Regions from separate parts of the Arthrobacter burdickii genome, predicted to be linked through region 1. Evidence: riboswitches for the same ligand, from Rfam matches in the RefSeq annotation. Region 1 holds a riboswitch; each other region holds the start of a gene.
What was found. A riboswitch is a leader RNA that binds a small molecule or an ion and turns the genes downstream of it on or off. The one in region 1 is predicted to bind S-adenosylmethionine.
Positions count from the first base shown of each region.

Region 2: it holds a riboswitch for S-adenosylmethionine, as region 1 does, so the genes downstream of both, P5G52_RS04010 (MetQ/NlpA family ABC transporter substrate-binding protein) here and sfnG (dimethylsulfone monooxygenase SfnG) in region 1, are expected to answer to the same signal.
Region 3: it holds a riboswitch for S-adenosylmethionine, as region 1 does, so the genes downstream of both, P5G52_RS11710 (LLM class flavin-dependent oxidoreductase) here and sfnG (dimethylsulfone monooxygenase SfnG) in region 1, are expected to answer to the same signal.

Region 1 covers NZ_JAROCG010000001.1:139,265-144,430, forward strand. The annotation lists gene acs (acetate--CoA ligase) at 1-1,364, shown strand, start outside; gene P5G52_RS00595 (C40 family peptidase) at 1,456-2,403, opposite strand; cyclic di-AMP (ydaO/yuaA leader) riboswitch at 2,407-2,580, opposite strand; gene P5G52_RS00600 (hypothetical protein) at 2,700-2,930, opposite strand; SAM riboswitch class I at 3,031-3,135, shown strand; gene sfnG (dimethylsulfone monooxygenase SfnG) at 3,129-4,301, shown strand; gene P5G52_RS00610 (O-acetylhomoserine aminocarboxypropyltransferase/cysteine synthase family protein) at 4,301-5,166, shown strand, end outside.
Region 2 covers NZ_JAROCG010000001.1:863,913-869,078, reverse strand. The annotation lists gene P5G52_RS04030 (MarR family winged helix-turn-helix transcriptional regulator) at 1-435, opposite strand, end outside; gene P5G52_RS04025 (hypothetical protein) at 515-1,222, shown strand; gene P5G52_RS04020 (methionine ABC transporter permease) at 1,327-1,986, opposite strand; gene P5G52_RS04015 (methionine ABC transporter ATP-binding protein) at 1,986-3,014, opposite strand; gene P5G52_RS04010 (MetQ/NlpA family ABC transporter substrate-binding protein) at 3,087-3,971, opposite strand; SAM riboswitch class IV at 4,170-4,283, opposite strand; gene P5G52_RS04005 (GAF domain-containing sensor histidine kinase) at 4,402-5,166, opposite strand, start outside.
Region 3 covers NZ_JAROCG010000001.1:2,493,711-2,498,876, forward strand. The annotation lists gene P5G52_RS11705 (MOSC domain-containing protein) at 1-126, opposite strand, end outside; gene P5G52_RS11710 (LLM class flavin-dependent oxidoreductase) at 263-1,702, opposite strand; SAM riboswitch class IV at 1,961-2,089, opposite strand; gene P5G52_RS11715 (VOC family protein) at 2,185-2,610, opposite strand; gene P5G52_RS11720 (TetR/AcrR family transcriptional regulator) at 2,762-3,379, shown strand; gene P5G52_RS11725 (MFS transporter) at 3,473-4,726, shown strand; gene P5G52_RS11730 (amidohydrolase) at 4,744-5,166, shown strand, end outside.

The sequences.
Region 1 (5,166 bases):
CCAATGCCGACGCCGCGGTGGCGGGTACGAACAGCATCGAGCACGTCCTCGTGGTGCGCCGCACCGGCTCGGAGGTCGCCTGGACCGAGGGGCGCGACGTGTGGTGGCACGACATCGTCGACACCGCTTCCGCGCACCACGAGCCGGAGGCGTTCGACGCCGAGACGCCGCTGTTCATCATGTACACCTCCGGTACGACGGGGAAGCCGAAGGGGCTCGTGCACACCTCCGGGGGCTACCTCACGCAGGCGTCGTGGAGCTTCGAGCACCTCTTCAGCAATCCCGATCCGTCGCTGCGGGACCGCGACGTCCACTGGTGCACCGCCGACCTCGCGTGGGTCACGGCGCACACGTACGAGCTGTACGGTCCGCTGTCCAACGGCGCCACGCAGGTCCTCTTCGAGGGCACCCCGAACACGCCCCATCCCGGCCGCCACTTCGAGATCATCGAACGCTACGGCGTCACCAGCTACTACACGGCGCCCACACTGGTCCGGTCACTGATGGGCTGGTTCCCCGACGGCGTCCCGTCCTCCTACGACCTCTCCAGCATCCGCGTCCTGGGGACGGTCGGCGAGGCGGTCAACCCCGAGGCGTGGCGCTGGTTCCGCAGGAACCTCGGTCGCGACGAGGTTCCCGTCGTGGACACCTGGTGGCAGTCCGAGACCGGGGCCACGGTCCTCTCGCCCAGCCCCACGGACACCGACTTCAAGCCCGGTTGCGCCGCGCGGGCCCTCCCGGGCGTCAGCACCCGCATCGTGGACGAGGAGGGCCGCCCGGTGCCTCCCGGCGTGCAGGGGCTGATCGTCGTGGACCGCCACGGCCCAGCCATGGCACGCACCGTCTGGGGCAACCCGCAGCGCTACCTCGACTCCTACTGGCGGAAGTTCGCCGCGCAGGGGTGGTTCCTGGCCGGCGACGGCGCCCGGTACGACGACGACGGCGACACCTGGATCCTGGGGCGCGTGGACGAGGTCATCAACGTCTCCGGCCACCGCCTCTCCACGATCGAGATCGAGTCCGCGCTCGTGGCGCACCCGCTCGTGACCGAAGCCGGCGCCTGCCCTGTTCCCGACCCACTGACGGGCCACGCCATCGCGGCGTTCGTGGTGCTGGCGCCGGGCGCGGATCCGGACGCGGACGTGTCGGCCACGCTGCGCGCCCATGTCGCGGAGGCCATCGGGCCGATCGCGCGGCCCTCGGCCGTCGTCGTCGTTCCCGATGTGCCCAAGACGAGGTCCGGGAAGATCATGCGGCGCCTGCTGACGCAGCTCTACGAGGGCTCGCCGCTCGGTGACACCACCTCGCTGCAGAACGAGGGCTGCATCCCCGGCATCCAGGACGTCCTGGCCGGCAGGAACTGACCCGCCTAGAAACTGACCCGCGTTAAAAGGAGGAAGCGGCAGGCGCCCCGTCCAAGCACCTGCCGCTTCCCGTGTGGGGTCCGTCCCGGTACTAGCCCGCTACCCGAACGAAGGATGCTCCCGGGAGGTCCGAGAGAGGGTGCTGCATGGTGAGGTTCGAGCCGTTCATGCCGCTGCTGATGACCTGGCCACCGCCGACGTAGATCGCCACGTGGCCGGCCGTGATGACGATGTCGCCGGGGGCCGGGGTCGCCACGGTGGTGCCGAACTGGAAGAACTGCGAGGGGCCGAGGTCGCCGACGGGGATGCCGGCGGCACGCAGTGCGGTCTCCACCAGGACGGTGCAGTCCTGGATCATGCCGGCTGCGAGCTGCGCCTGTGCCGATGCCACGAGGGTGCCGGCGACGCCGCTGGAGGAAGCGATCGGGGCGATGTCCGCCGAGGCGAGGTACACGCTCGATGCGGGAGCGGGAGCGGGAGCGACCGGGGCCGGCGCGACGGTTGCGGCCTGCTGGACCGGCGCTGCCGGGGCGAGAGCGGGTGCCTGCTGGGTCACCGCTGCGGGAGCGGTGGCCACGGGAACGGACACGACGGGAACGGCGGTCTGCGCCGGGGCCTGCGATCCGGCTCCGGCGGGGATGGCGATGCTGTCGCCCGGGAAGATCACCGAGGTGAGCGAGAGGCCGTTCGCCGCCAGGACCGCGGTCAGGTCCACGCCGTAGGCGGCCGAGATCGCGCTGAGGGTGTCGCCCGCGACGACGGTGTGGGTGGTGCCCGATGCGGCGGGTGGAGCAGCGGGTGCCGGAGCGACCGACGCAGCGGCAGCAGCAGCGGGAACCGGCGTCGTGCCCTGGTCGGTGTATTCACCGGCGTGGGCGGTGCCGACCGCACCGAGCGCGAGGCCCGAGGTGACGGCGACGATGGCGATCGGCCGGCCGACGGCGGTGGCCGAAGCCTTCGCGGCGCGGGACAGGCCCGTCAGCGCGAGGTTGCCGTCGATGTCGGCACGGTGGCGTGCCGGGGAAGTCTTTCGTGACATGGATCTATACCTCTCCCATGCCTGCGGGGTGAGCTGTCGGGTTCGGATGGGAGACACCCGGCCGTGCGCACATCGGTTTCGGAACTGCGCAGCGACTTGACCCCAGGGACGCAGGCTGGACCTGCACGTCCCGGTGGAACTGTGGTTCCCCCGTCCCCGCCTCGGTGATGACGAACGTATCCCGTTCGGCGGCAGGGCTCGGCAATCCATCCGGGAGGGCCTCCCATGGACGGAGGCACGCTTCGACGATACCCAGCGCTCCCCGCGTTTGTCACATTTGCATAACGGCCCGTATCCTACGCGCGGAGGGACCGCCAGCGACGGAAGGCGAGGACCGTCCCACCCGCGCTGAGGGCCAGCAGCACCCACTGCTGCACGTAGAACCAGGCGGAGGCCGCCGCCCCGGCACTGCCCGCGACCAGCAGGAGGCTGCTCCCCAGGGTGACGGTCAGCACGACACCGACGCAGAAGAGCGTGTTCCAGAGCTTGCGTTCCTGCGTGCGTTCCGCGGACTTCCAGCTATCCATTCCTCCACCCTAGGCATGAGAGCCCACGCCCGGTGATGCATCCCTGCCACCGGGCGACACATTGTTTGGTTCTGCGGCCCTCCGATGTCACACTCGACGTTGACCATCCCGAGCGGCTGAGAGATCTGGCTCACTGACGCCGCAGCAACCCTGGCCCCCGCACCATCGCGGCGACATTAGGGTGCTACTGCCAGACCGATGGAGGAAACCATGAGCGTCGCCGACCTTTCCACACCCCTGAAATTCGCCTACTGGGTCCCCAACGTCAGTGGCGGCCTGGTGGTCTCGACCATCGAGCAGCGCACCAGCTGGGACTTCGACTACAACAAGAAGCTCGCTCGCATCGCGGAGGACGCCGGCTTCGAGTACGCCCTGTCCCAGACCCGCTACGCCGCGTCCTACGGCGCGGACAAGCAGCACGAGGCGACGTCGTTCTCCCTGGCCCTGCTGGCGGCCACCGAGAAGCTGAAGGTGATCGCCGCCGTCCACCCGGGCATGTGGCACCCCGGTGTGCTCGCGAAGTACATCATCACCGCGGACCACATCTCGAACGGCCGCGCCGCCGTCAACATCGTCTCCGGCTGGCTAAAGGACGAGTTCACCAACTTCGGCCTCGAGTGGCTCGAGCACGACGAGCGCTACGTCCGCACCGAGGAGTTCATCCGCGTGCTGCGCGGGCTCTGGACGGAGGAGGGCTACAGCCAGGCGGGCAAGTACTACAACATCAAGGACTTCACCCTGAACCCGGCGCCCGTGGACGTCCCGGGGCGTCCCCACCCCGAGATCTTCTTCGGCGGGAACTCGACGGCGGCCCAGGCCACCGCGGGCCGCGTGGCCGACTGGTACTTCTCCAACGGCAAGGACCTCGAGGGGTTCAAGGAGAACATCGCCGGCGTCCGGGCGTCCGCCGAGCAGGCCGGACGGCGTCCGAAGTACGGCCTCAACGGGTTCGTCATCGCCCGCGACTCCGAGAAGGAGGCGCGCGACACCCTGCGCGAGATCGTCGAGAAGGCACACCGCCCCGCGGTGGAGGGCTTCCGCGACGCCGTGCAGGAAGCGGGTCCCTCGACGAAGGACGGCAAGGGCATGTGGGCCGACTCCACCTTCGAGGACCTCGTGCAGTACAACGACGGCTTCAAGACCCAACTCATCGGGACGCCCGAGCAGATCGCCGAGCGCATCGTGGAGTACAAGAAGATCGGCGTGAACCTCTTCCTCACCTGCTATCTGCACTTCCAGGAGGAAGTGGCCGCCTTCGGCACCGATATCCTGCCGATCGTGCGGGAACTCGAGGCGGATGCGGCCCGCAGGGCGGGAGTGGACTTCGATCCCGACGGCACGCTCGCCGTCCCCAGCAAGGCAGGTGTCTGATGGCAGAACGTTCCTTCGGTTTCCGTACGCGGGCGCTCCACGCCGGCGGTACGCCGGACGCCACCCACGGCGCCCGGGCCGTGCCGATCTACCAGACGACGTCGTTCGTCTTCAAGGACACGAACGACGCCGCCAACCTCTTCGCCCTGCAGAAGTACGGCAATATCTACTCGCGCATCGGAAACCCCACCGTCGCGGCGTTCGAGGAGCGCATCGCGTCCCTCGAGGGCGGCATCGGTGCGGTGGCGACGGCGTCGGGCATGAGCGCGGAGTTCATCACCTTCGCGGCGCTCTGCCAGGCAGGCGACCACATCGTCGCCGCCTCGCAGCTGTACGGCGGGACGGTCACCCAGCTGGATGTCACGCTGCGCCGTTTCGGCATCGAGACCACCTTCGTCCCGGGAACGGATCCGGCCGACTACGCGGCGGCGATCCGCGAGAACACCAAGGCCGTCTACGCCGAGGTCATCGCGAACCCCTCGGGCGAGATCGCGGACCTCGCGGGCCTGGCCAAGGTGGCCCATGACGCCGGCGTGCCGTTCATCGTCGACTCCACCCTCAGCACGCCCTACCTGGTACGACCCATCGAACACGGCGCGGACATCGTGATCCACTCCGCCACCAAGTTCATCGGCGGGCACGGCACCACCCTCGGCGGTGTGATCGTGGAGAGCGGCCGCTTCGACTGGGGCAACGGCAAGTTCCCCATGATGACCGAGCCCGTCCCCTCCTACGGGAACATCCAGTGGTGGGGGAACTTCGGCGAGTACGGATTCCTGACCAAGCTCCGCACCGAACAGCTCCGCGACATCGGGCCCTCGCTGTCGCCGATGTCGGCCTTCCAGCTCCTGCAGGGCGTCGAGAC
Region 2 (5,166 bases), 720 kb from region 1:
GTCGAGGGTGTTGGCGCCCGCGAGCTGGGCGAGCAGGTGTCCGAGCTGGGCAGACTGCTCGCCGGTAAGTGGAGCGACGAATTCGGCCTCGTGCGCTTCGGCGATCTCGCGCAGCCGGCGCAGCACCTCGCCACCCTCCGGAGTCAAGCGGAGTTCGTGATTGCGGCGGTCGGCCCTGCTGCGCTCCCGCTCGACCAGACCGCGTGCCTGCAGCGAGTCGATGAGCGACACCACGCGGCTGGGAACGGCCCCCAGCCGGTCGGCCAGGACCCGCTGGCTCAGCCCCGGCGACCTACCGACCAGACGAAGCACGCCCGCCTCCGTCGGCGTGAGGCCGATCTCCCGCGTGCGCTCGGCGAAGCGCGACGATGCCAGGGCCCCGAGCTGTGAGAGCAGGAAAGCAGTGCGCTTCGGCTGCGAGCTGGCGGAGTCCATGGAACCAGATTACTCCTTGACAGAATGATTCAACCGGCGAATCATTCTTTTTGTAATACACCTCTTCCGAGGAGTGATCATGACTGATACCGCCCTTCCTCGCACCAGCCGCACTGCCAGTTCCGGCGGGCCCCCGCTGGGCATCCTGGCGGTGGTGAGCCTCGGCCTCACCCTCGGGGGCCTGGTGATGAGCACGATCCTCACCGGCGGCCATCCGTTCGTCTCTCCGTTCTCCACGTCGACGCAGGTCGCCGCGTACTTCCAGGAGAACCCCGGAGCCGTGCGGCTCGCGAGCATGATGCAGTTCGGATCAGCTGTGCCGCTGGGCATCTACGCGGCCACCGTCTACGCCCGGCAGCTGCGCCTCGGCGTCCGGGTCGCCGGACCGGGCATAGGACTGTTCGGCGGCATCACGGCAGCTGGTTTCCTCATGCTCTCGGCGTTCGTGAGCTGGGTGCTCAGCCGCCCGGAGATCACCACCGATGTCCCCCTCACCCATGCGCTGTCGTTGCTCGCATTCATCGCCGGCGGGGTGGGATACGTGGTCGGCCTGGGGCTCCTCGTCGCAGGCATCGCCGTCCCGGCGCTCGTCCTCGGGCTCCTGCCGCGGTGGCTCGCATGGGCGGGCCTCGTGATCGCTGCGCTGTCCGAACTGAGCTTCCTCTCGATGACCATCGAGCCGGTCCAGTTCCTGCTTCCCATCGGGCGGTTCGGCGGGCTCCTCTGGCTGGTAGCGGCCGGCTTCCTCCTGCCGCTCGGCAGGTCAGCCGCCAACCGCGCACGATGAACAACGCGGAAGGCCCGCCCGGATGACCGAGCGGGCCGGCGGATGGTCGCGCCATCCAGCGTCGGTCATCCGGCGTCGGCCGTTCGAGGCCGGATCCGAACGGGCTAGCGGCGGAGGACCTTGCGTGCCAGGACGTTGCCGAGCAGCTGGACGGCCTGGACGAGCAGGATGATCACGATGACCGCCGCCCAGGTGACGACGGGGTTGAACTGCCGGTAGCCGTACTGGATCGCGAAGTTACCGAGGCCGCCGCCGCCGACGTATCCGGCCACGGCCGACATGTCGACGAGGGCTACGAAGATGAAGGTGAATCCGAGGATCAGTGGGCCGAGAGCCTCGGGGATGAGGATCGTCAGGATGATGCGCAGTCGTCCTGCGCCGACCGAGCGCGCAGCCTCGATGACCCCGGGCTGGACGGTCAGCAGGTTCTGCTCGACGATGCGGCTGATGCCGAATGCTGCCGCGAGGGACAGGGTGAAGATGATGGCACTGTTGCCGATGCCGGTTCCCGTGACGGCGCGGGCGAGGGGTTGAGCTGCGGCGAGGAAGATGATGAACGGGATCGGCCGGAAGATGTTCACGATGATGTTCAGGGTGCCGAACACGGCCCGGTTGCCGAGGATGCTGCCGGCCCGGGTGGTGTAGAGACCGATGCCCAGCAGGAGCCCTCCGAGGCCTCCGAAGAGGAGACTGAGGCCCACGATGTACAGGGTCTCGTAGGTGGCTTCCCACAGCTGGGGTGTCAGGGGAATGAGGTCTTCCATCAGGCGAGTTCCTTCACGGTGATACGGCCGGCCATGTGGTGCAGGGTCGTGTCGATGACGCTGTCCGCCCCGGTGAGCGCGAGGGTGAGGTGCCCGAAGGCGCGGCCCCGGATGTCGTTGATGCCGCCGTAGATCAGTTCGAACTCGATGCCGGCAGCGGCCAGTTCGAGGAACACGGATGCCTGCGACGAGTCGCCGTCGCGGAAGGAGAAGGTGACGATCCGTCCTCGGTGCCTCTCCCGCAGTGCTGCCAGTTCATCAGGTGCGGGGATGCCGCGGACCACGGTGGAGACGAACCGTTGCGACGATGCTTCACGGGGGTTGGAGAACACGTCGAAGACATCGCCCTGCTCCACGATCCGTCCGCTGTCCATGACGGCCACCTTGGTCGCAAGCGTCTGGATGACGTCCATCTCATGCGTGATCACCACGATGGTGATGCCGAGTTCCTCATTGACCCGGCGCAGGAGGCGGAGTACTTCGTGGGTGGTCTCGGGATCGAGTGCCGAGGTGGCCTCGTCCGCGAGGAGGATCTTGGGTGAGGTCGCCAGGGCGCGGGCGATGCCGACGCGTTGCTTCTGGCCGCCGGAGAGCTGTTCCGGGTAGTTCGATGCCTTGTCCGCGAGTCCCACGAAGTCGAGGAGTTCGGTCACGCGGGCCTGGATCTCGTCCCTGGTCCTGCCCGCGACCCGCAGGGGGTAGGCCACGTTGTTCCAGACCGTCTTGGCGCTGAAGAGGTTGAACTGCTGGAAGATCATGCCGATGTCCAGGCGCAGTGTGCGCAGCTGGCGGTCCGGGACGTTCGTGACTTGGTGCCCGTCGACGATGATGTCGCCGCTGGTCGCCTTCTCGAGGGCGTTGATCAGACGGACGAGGGTACTCTTCCCTGCCCCCGAGTAACCGATGATGCCGTAGATCTCCCCCGCCTCGATGTCGAGGCTGACGTTGTCGATGGCATGGACGAGCGGTTCGCCGCGGCGTCCCGGGGGGAAGCTCTTCGTGACGTTCCGCAGTGAGATGAGTGGCATCGTGTTCCTAGCTGAGGGATGCGTGTGGCCGGCCAGGATCACCGGTCGGCCACACGCGGAAGAGAAGGCTGATCAGCCCTGGGCGCGGGTGTCTTCCTCGACGGTGTCGAGGGACGTCTTCAGCTCCTCCACAGGCACCTTCAGGAACTCGGCGGTTCCGCCCGAGGTCTCCTGCACGGCGTCGAGGACTTCCTGGTTCTCCTGGTAGATGCTCACCAGCTTCTGATAGGTCTCGTTGTTCTCCTCACCGGCGCGCGAGGCGAAGATGTTGACGTAGGCGGCGGCGGCCGGATCGGTCGGGTCATCCTGGGCGATGGCGTCATCGAAGTTCAGGCCGGCGTCCTGCACGAAGTCGTTGTTGATGATCGCAGCGGCGACGTCCGGAAGGGAGGTCGGCGTCAGTGATGCCTCGAGGGTCGTGACGGTCACCTTGGATGCCGCCTCGTCGACGTCGTCGATGGTGGAGAAGGCGCTGCCGCCGTCCTTGAGGGTGACGAGGCCGGCGGACTGGAGGACGAGCAGGCCGCGCGCGAGGTTGCTCTCGTCGTTCGGCACGGCGACGGTCGACCCCTCGGGGATCTCCTCCACCGACTTGTACTTCGTGGAGTAGAGACCCAGCGGGTAGATGGCGGTCGATCCCACAGGAGTGAGATCCTCGCCGCTGGAGACGTTGTAGCGGGCGAGGTAGACGAGGTGCTGGAACTGGTTGAGGTCCAGCTCGCCTTCCGTGAGCGCAGGGTTGGGCTGCGTGTACTCGGCGAAGTCGACCACCTCGAGGTCGATGCCTTCCTCGGCGGCCGCATCGGTCAACGCGGCCCACTCCGGGTCGCTCGCACCCACGACTCCCAGGCGGACGGTCTCGTTGCCTCCCTCGGAGGCCTCCGAGGAGCCACAGGCAACAGTGAAGGCGAGGAACGGGACGACGGCGACGGCCAGGAGCTTGCGGGAGTTGATCATATTTTGTTTCCTTCGGACGGGTACCGGCTCAGCGGACGGCTCAGCGGCAGGGGAATCGGGACAGAAGCACCCAGCAGTCGCGCAGCAGTACTGACGGACAGCTCAGGCTGCTCGGACGTGGTTCTACTGGACTGACATGCTCGCTCACTGGATGCTGCGGGCGTTCTCCGGCAGGGCCTCGAAGAAGCGCCGCGGGAATCGCCGTACTTGCCGTCCGGAGTATCCCGGCGGCCGAATCTTCACCTGGAGCACCCCACTACGGGAGAGGGTTGCTGTCCAACCGGCCAGGGCCCATGGCTGGAACTCTTGATTCTTCTGGGAACGCTAGGCGACAGCATCGAACACGGTCAAAACGACCGTGACCCGGTGCGTCATATTCGACGACCCGCGTCGGCGGAGGGCGCATGACGCGTCGCCCCGGCGAAGGCCGTCAGGCCGGGCTCGACCCGAACCAGACCCGCACGGTGAGCCCGCCCCCGGGAGTCTGGTCGAAGCCCAGGCGCCCGCCGTGCGCCTGCGCGATGCGCACGCACGTCGCCAGTCCTATCCCGGTACCGGACGGATCGCCCTCCCGTCCGAGCCGCACCAGCGGCTCGAGCACGCGGTCGTACTCCTCGGGCGGGATGCCCTTCCCGTTATCGGCGACGTCGAGGCGCCAGAACTCCGCAATGCCGGTGCCCGTGATGTGCACTTCCGACGGGACACCCGGACGCGCATAGGCCACGGCGTTGGCCACCAGGTTCTGGATGAGGACCCGGAGCTGCTCGCGGTCGGCGTGACCGTGGAAGTCCCCGACCGTGATCTCCACGCCGTCGACGTGGTGCCCCAGATCGTCGACGGCGGCCGCGACGGCTTCGGCGAGGGAGACGGTCTCGAGGTGCGCCGTGCCGCCCACGCGCGAGTAGCCGAGCAGGTTCTCGACCATGGAGGACATCCGGAGGGCGCTCGCGCCGATGCGCTTGAAGTACGTGCCCGCCGGGCCTTCCTGGAGCGCCGGCTCATCCTCGGCGAGCTCCGCGAGGCCGACGACGTTGGTCAGCGGTCCCCGCAGGTCATGGCTGATCCGGCCGGCGAATTCGCCCAGCAGTTCGTTGCTGCGCTGCAGCTCGGACACCGTGGCATCCAGCTGACGTGTGCGCAGCTGGAGGTCGAGGACGTCGACGACCTGCGCGGCCAGCGTCTCGAGCCCCGCGGC
Region 3 (5,166 bases), 2.4 Mb from region 1:
CTCGACGCTGTCGGCGTCCGTGGTCACGACGTCCGCCGCACCATCCCGCGCCCGACCGAAGTAGGCGTGCGCCCCCGACACGAGCAGGTGCAGGATCTCCACGTCGTACCGGAAGCCGGGCGTCATGCCCCCACGGTATCCGGTCGTAGCACTCCAGTTCGCCTCGATAGCCCCCGGCACCGGTTCACTCCGGCCGACAGTCCTCCCGAGGACGGAAACGGCCGGAGGTGTCTCGGACAGGTCGTCGGGGTGGACATTCCACCTAGGCGAAGGAGGGGGTCGCGGGCTCGACGCCGCTGGCATCGAGGGTGCCGGCCCCCGGACCGAGGTGGGCGCCGTTGCGGTACCGCGCACCGGGGTGCTGGTCGAACAGCCTCGTGTTCCCCGGGCCGAACAGGCGCTCGCGGAGGGTCGACTCCTCATAGGACGTCCGGTACAGGCCTCGTCGCTGGAGTTCGGGGATGACGAGTTCGATGAAGTCCTCGGCGGTGCCGGGCGTGAGGAACTGCCGTAGGTTGAATCCGTCGAGGTCCGTGCCCTCGACCCACCGCTCGATCTCGTCGGCGACCTCGCCGGGAGTGCCGATGGCGACGAAGGGACCGCGGTCGAACCTCGTGATGCTTTCCAGTGCCTGCCCGACCGTCGTCCCCGGCCGATGGTGCCGGTTGCTGGGCTGCTTGTCCCAGCCGGGGCGGTCTTCCCGCGCGAGGATGTCGTCGATGACCTCGTCCGGCCGGTAGGCAGCGAGGTCGATGCCGTCACCACCGGCGTGCGCGAGGTAGCCCTCGGCACTGGAGAGTCGCCGGTACTCCTCCGCCTTGCGCTGTGCCTCCTTGTGGGTCCTGCCGACGATGACGACGGCCCCGGCGAAAGCCTTGATGTGGCCGGCTTCCCGGCCGTTCTGGACTGCCAGCCTGCGCAGGTCCTGGACGTTCTCGCGGTACGCCGCCGCGTCGCGTCCGCCGACGAAGACGCCCTCGGCGTGCTTGGCCGCGAACGCCTTCCCCGCCGTCGAACTGCCGGCCTGGAACAGGACCGGCGTGCGCTGGAGGGACGGTGCGCTGAGGTGGGGACCGGCGACGGAGAAGTTCGGGCCACGGTGGTTGATGTAGCGGACCTTGGACGGGTCGGTATAGACCCGCCGATCACGGTCCTCGATCACCGCGTCGTCGTCCCAGGACCCTTCCCACAGCTTGTACAGCACATCGAGGTACTCGTCGGCGATGGCGTAGCGCTGGTCGTGCTCCACTTCGTCGGCCAGTCCGAAGTTGCGGGCCGCGTTGGGGAGGTACGACGTGACGATGTTCCAGCCGAACCGGCCCTTGGTGAGGTGGTCCAGCGTCGAGGCCCTGCGGGCGAAGGCGAACGGCGGCTCGTAGGTGGTGGAGAAGGTTGCGGCGAAGCCGAGATGCCTGGTGACCGCAGCCATCGCCGGGATGACCAGCAGGGGGTCGTTGCTCGGGATCTGGACGGCTTCCCGGAGGGCCGTCTCGGGGCCGTTGCGGTAGCCGTCGTAGGTGCCGATCACGTCGGCGAGGAACACGCTGTCGAAGAGCCCTGCCTCGAGCATCCTCGCAGTCTCCGTCCAGAAGTCGAGATCGTTGAAGCGGTGCCGGTTGTTCTCGGGGTGGACCCAGAGGCCGTGGGAGATGTGGCCCACGCAGTTCATCTCGAAGAGGTTGAAGGCGATCTGACGTGTCATGCGTGGACCTGGTCCTTTCGGAAGGCGGGAAAACCGGGGAGTAGGAAGCACAGAATGTCCTGGCGCCTGTGCGCGTCGAAAGCGTCGCCGACCGTGGAGCCGGACGCCTCATGACCAGTACGTCGTTGCGTGAGTCCTGGCACGGCCGGCACACGGTGCGGAAGAGGACCGGACAGCGACAGCAGGATCGGCGTCGTCCGGCAGGTGCCTGCTAGGGAACGGTGCGGTGGGCGGTACAGCTCACGGGATAAGCCTTTCGACGTGCTCTTGCCCACGCCGGACCAGCACTGTCATGCCGAGGCGAAGGCCGCTTCGTCATCCGAACCACCCAGGAACATGGGGTTGGTGCGCGGTCCAGTCGGAGCTTTGCGACCGCATCTCTTGAAGCTGGAACGACTATAGGCGGAGAACGGAGCGGTGGGACCAATGAGAAGCGATGTGACCCGTCGTCGGAGCGGCCGTTCCATGCCGTGAACTCCGCGTCAGCCGATGTCCACCGTGCCGTCCTCACCGATATGCCAGCCCGGATTGTGGGCGATCTCCCAGACGATGCCGTTCGGATCGCGCACGAGTGCGTGGAAGATGCCCCCGAAAGCGCCGTCCCGGGGCTCCTGCAAGATGGTCGCGCCCGCAGCCGCCATCGCCGAGACGAGCTGGTCAACGTCGGCAGGACTGCCGACGTTGTGGGACAGCGTCACCCCGGACGGCGCGGGTCTGGCATCGAGTCCGGCGTCCTGGGCGAACTTGTCATCGAGGAACAGCCCCAGCAGCAGGCCGGGTGCCACCTGGTAGAAGATGATCTCGCCCGGAACATCCAGTGCCGGCGTCCAGCCCAGCGTCCGGTAGAACGACCGTCCCGCATCGAGGTCCCGCGTGGCGACGGTGATGAAGTGCAGCTGTTGGTCCATGGCGAGAGCGTAGCCGCGCGACGGCTGTCCGGTGAGTGTGCGCAGCCATGGACTTCCGCATGCGGTGCGGTTGCCCCTGCGGCCGTTCCAGGCGCGACCGCTCTGCCGCCGGTTGTCCGGCTGCTACTTTGGGCCTAAAAGGAGACCGTCAATGCCGCGCCCCCGATCCACCCTCCTGTCCGTCGAACTGATCGTCGAGGCAGCACTGAAGCTCGTCGACGAGACGGGCGACTTCAGCTTCCCCAGGATCGCCCGCGAGCTCGGCGTCAGTCAGTCCTCGCTCTACAACCGGATCTCCAGCCGCGAACACATCGTGGAACTCCTCCGCGCCCACCTCTTCACCTCGAATCCCACGCCGTCGACCACTGACGCCCCGTGGGACGAGGCGCTGCGCATGCTCATCCGCGGGTATCGCGACTGCTTCGCTCCGCACCCCAGACTGGTACCCCTGCTGGTGACCCAAACGGTGAGGGCGGCCGAGGTGATCGCCATGTACGAGGATCTGACGCTCGCCCTGGAACGGTCCGGCCTCGACGCCGCCGACGTCGCTCCGGCCCTCTCGCTGGTCGACTACTTCGCCCTGGGTGCGGCACTCGACTTCACTGCCCCCGAGGAGGTCTGGGGGCCGGAACCCGAGAAGTACCCGGCCCTGACGAGGGCGGTCCGATCCAGCCCGTCGGCGCCGGAGCGGGTCGAGCGCGCCTTCGAGTTCGGCCTCGAGGCACTGATCGCCGGCATCGCAACACGGGTGAAACACAAAGTTAACTGAAAGGCTTTCAAAAACTATTGCTCGGGGGGCCCCTCGCCCCGATACTAAATGAACGCCGTTCATTTGGAGTGGCGGCCATCACACTCTCAATGAATGGAGCACGCCGTGGGAAGAACGCCTGCACAACCCGACGCCACCGTCAGGGTTCCACTGACGGCCTCCCGGGCCATCTCCACCTTCGGGATCACGGTCGTAGGATTCATGACCGCGAATCTGGTCCCCGTCATGATCGTCGCGCTGGCCGACCTGGGGTTCACCCCGACCGGAGCGGGCACACTCATGACGGCCTGCCTGCTCCTGTCCGCCCTTGCCTGCCTGGCTACCTCCCGTTGGACCGCCCTCGGCGGCCGCTATGTAGTCGCGCGGGCGGGTCTGGCACTCACGGCCCTGGGGTTCGGTGCGGCCGCCCTGGTCGCCGAGCCTACGATCGCCGCGGCCGGGATCATCGTCGGCGGCATCGGCGGTGGCGGCGCAGTCGCTGCAGGCGGAGCCGCCCTTGCTGCGTTGCGTGATCCTGACCGTGCATCGGGTATCAGCGGATTCGCCAACAGGGCCATTGTCGCCGTCGTGCTGTTCATCATCCCCGTCGTCGGCCTGGGCATGGCGAGCGCTTTCGGCATCCTGGCATGCCTGGCGCTTGCGGCGCTCGTGACCACGGGGTGGCTGCCGGATCGTCCGGCCGCCACACCGCACGGCAGCATCGGCCGCTCGGCGTCTCCCGTCGACAGCCCACGAAGCGTGACCATCGCCGGCGTCGTGCTCCTTGCCTGTTTCGCTATGTGGGCACTGGGCGAGGACTCGCTCTGGGCCGTCGCAGCAGTGATGGGGGCAGAGCAAGCCGGGCTCGATGAAGCAGGAATGGGCCTGGTACTGAGCCTTTCGACCCTGGGTGGGCTCCTGGCTTCCGCACTGGTGGGAGTTGCAGGCAAACGACTCGGGCGGACGGTCCCGCTCGCAGTAGCTCTCCTCATCGGTGCGGCGCTGAAGATCGCGTCCGGATTCATCACCGATCCCCAGCTGTACCTGGTGGTGATCATCATCTGGAACACCGTCTACATGGTGGCGTTCCTCTATGTCATCGCTATCGCCGCCGCGCTGGATCCAACAGGCCGCTGGTCGGCTCCCATCCTCGGGGTCTACCTGGTCGGTTCCTCCTTCGCACCCCTCTTCGGCACCGCGGTCTCCTCGGCTCTGGGCTACCCGGCCCTGGGCATCATTCTCGGCTGCATCACCCTGCTGGTCCTGGGTCCCCTGGTAGTCGTCTCGCGCGAGTCCCTGCGCAGGGAAAAACGTCCCGTGCCGGACGCGACGCCGGAGACCGATTTCCCCCACGCAGCCATCGCCTGACAATAGAACGGATTCTCGTGCCACTTCAGCAGACCGCCTATACCAACGCGTCCATCCTTACTCCTCGGGGAGTGATCAAAGGCTCCATCCTCGTCGACGGCACCAGGATCCATGCCGTCCGTCATGATGACGCCGGCCATCAGGGCACTGACCGGGCCGACACGGCGAGAACGCGTGAGGTCGACCTCGGCGGCCGCTTTGTCCTGCCAGGATTCGTCGACGCGCACACCCACCTGCTCATGCTCGGACAGTCCCTGCAGAAAGTGCAGCTCCGCGGAGCCTCGTCGCTGGCGGAGATACAGGAAGCGGTGAAGGACGCGCGACGCCGGAACCCCGGGGCCCCACGCATTCTGGGCGGCGGCTGGCTCTACAGCGCCCTGGACGGCACCGCTCCCGACCGGGCGATGCTCGACGCCGCCGTCGAGGACGTCCCCGTCTAC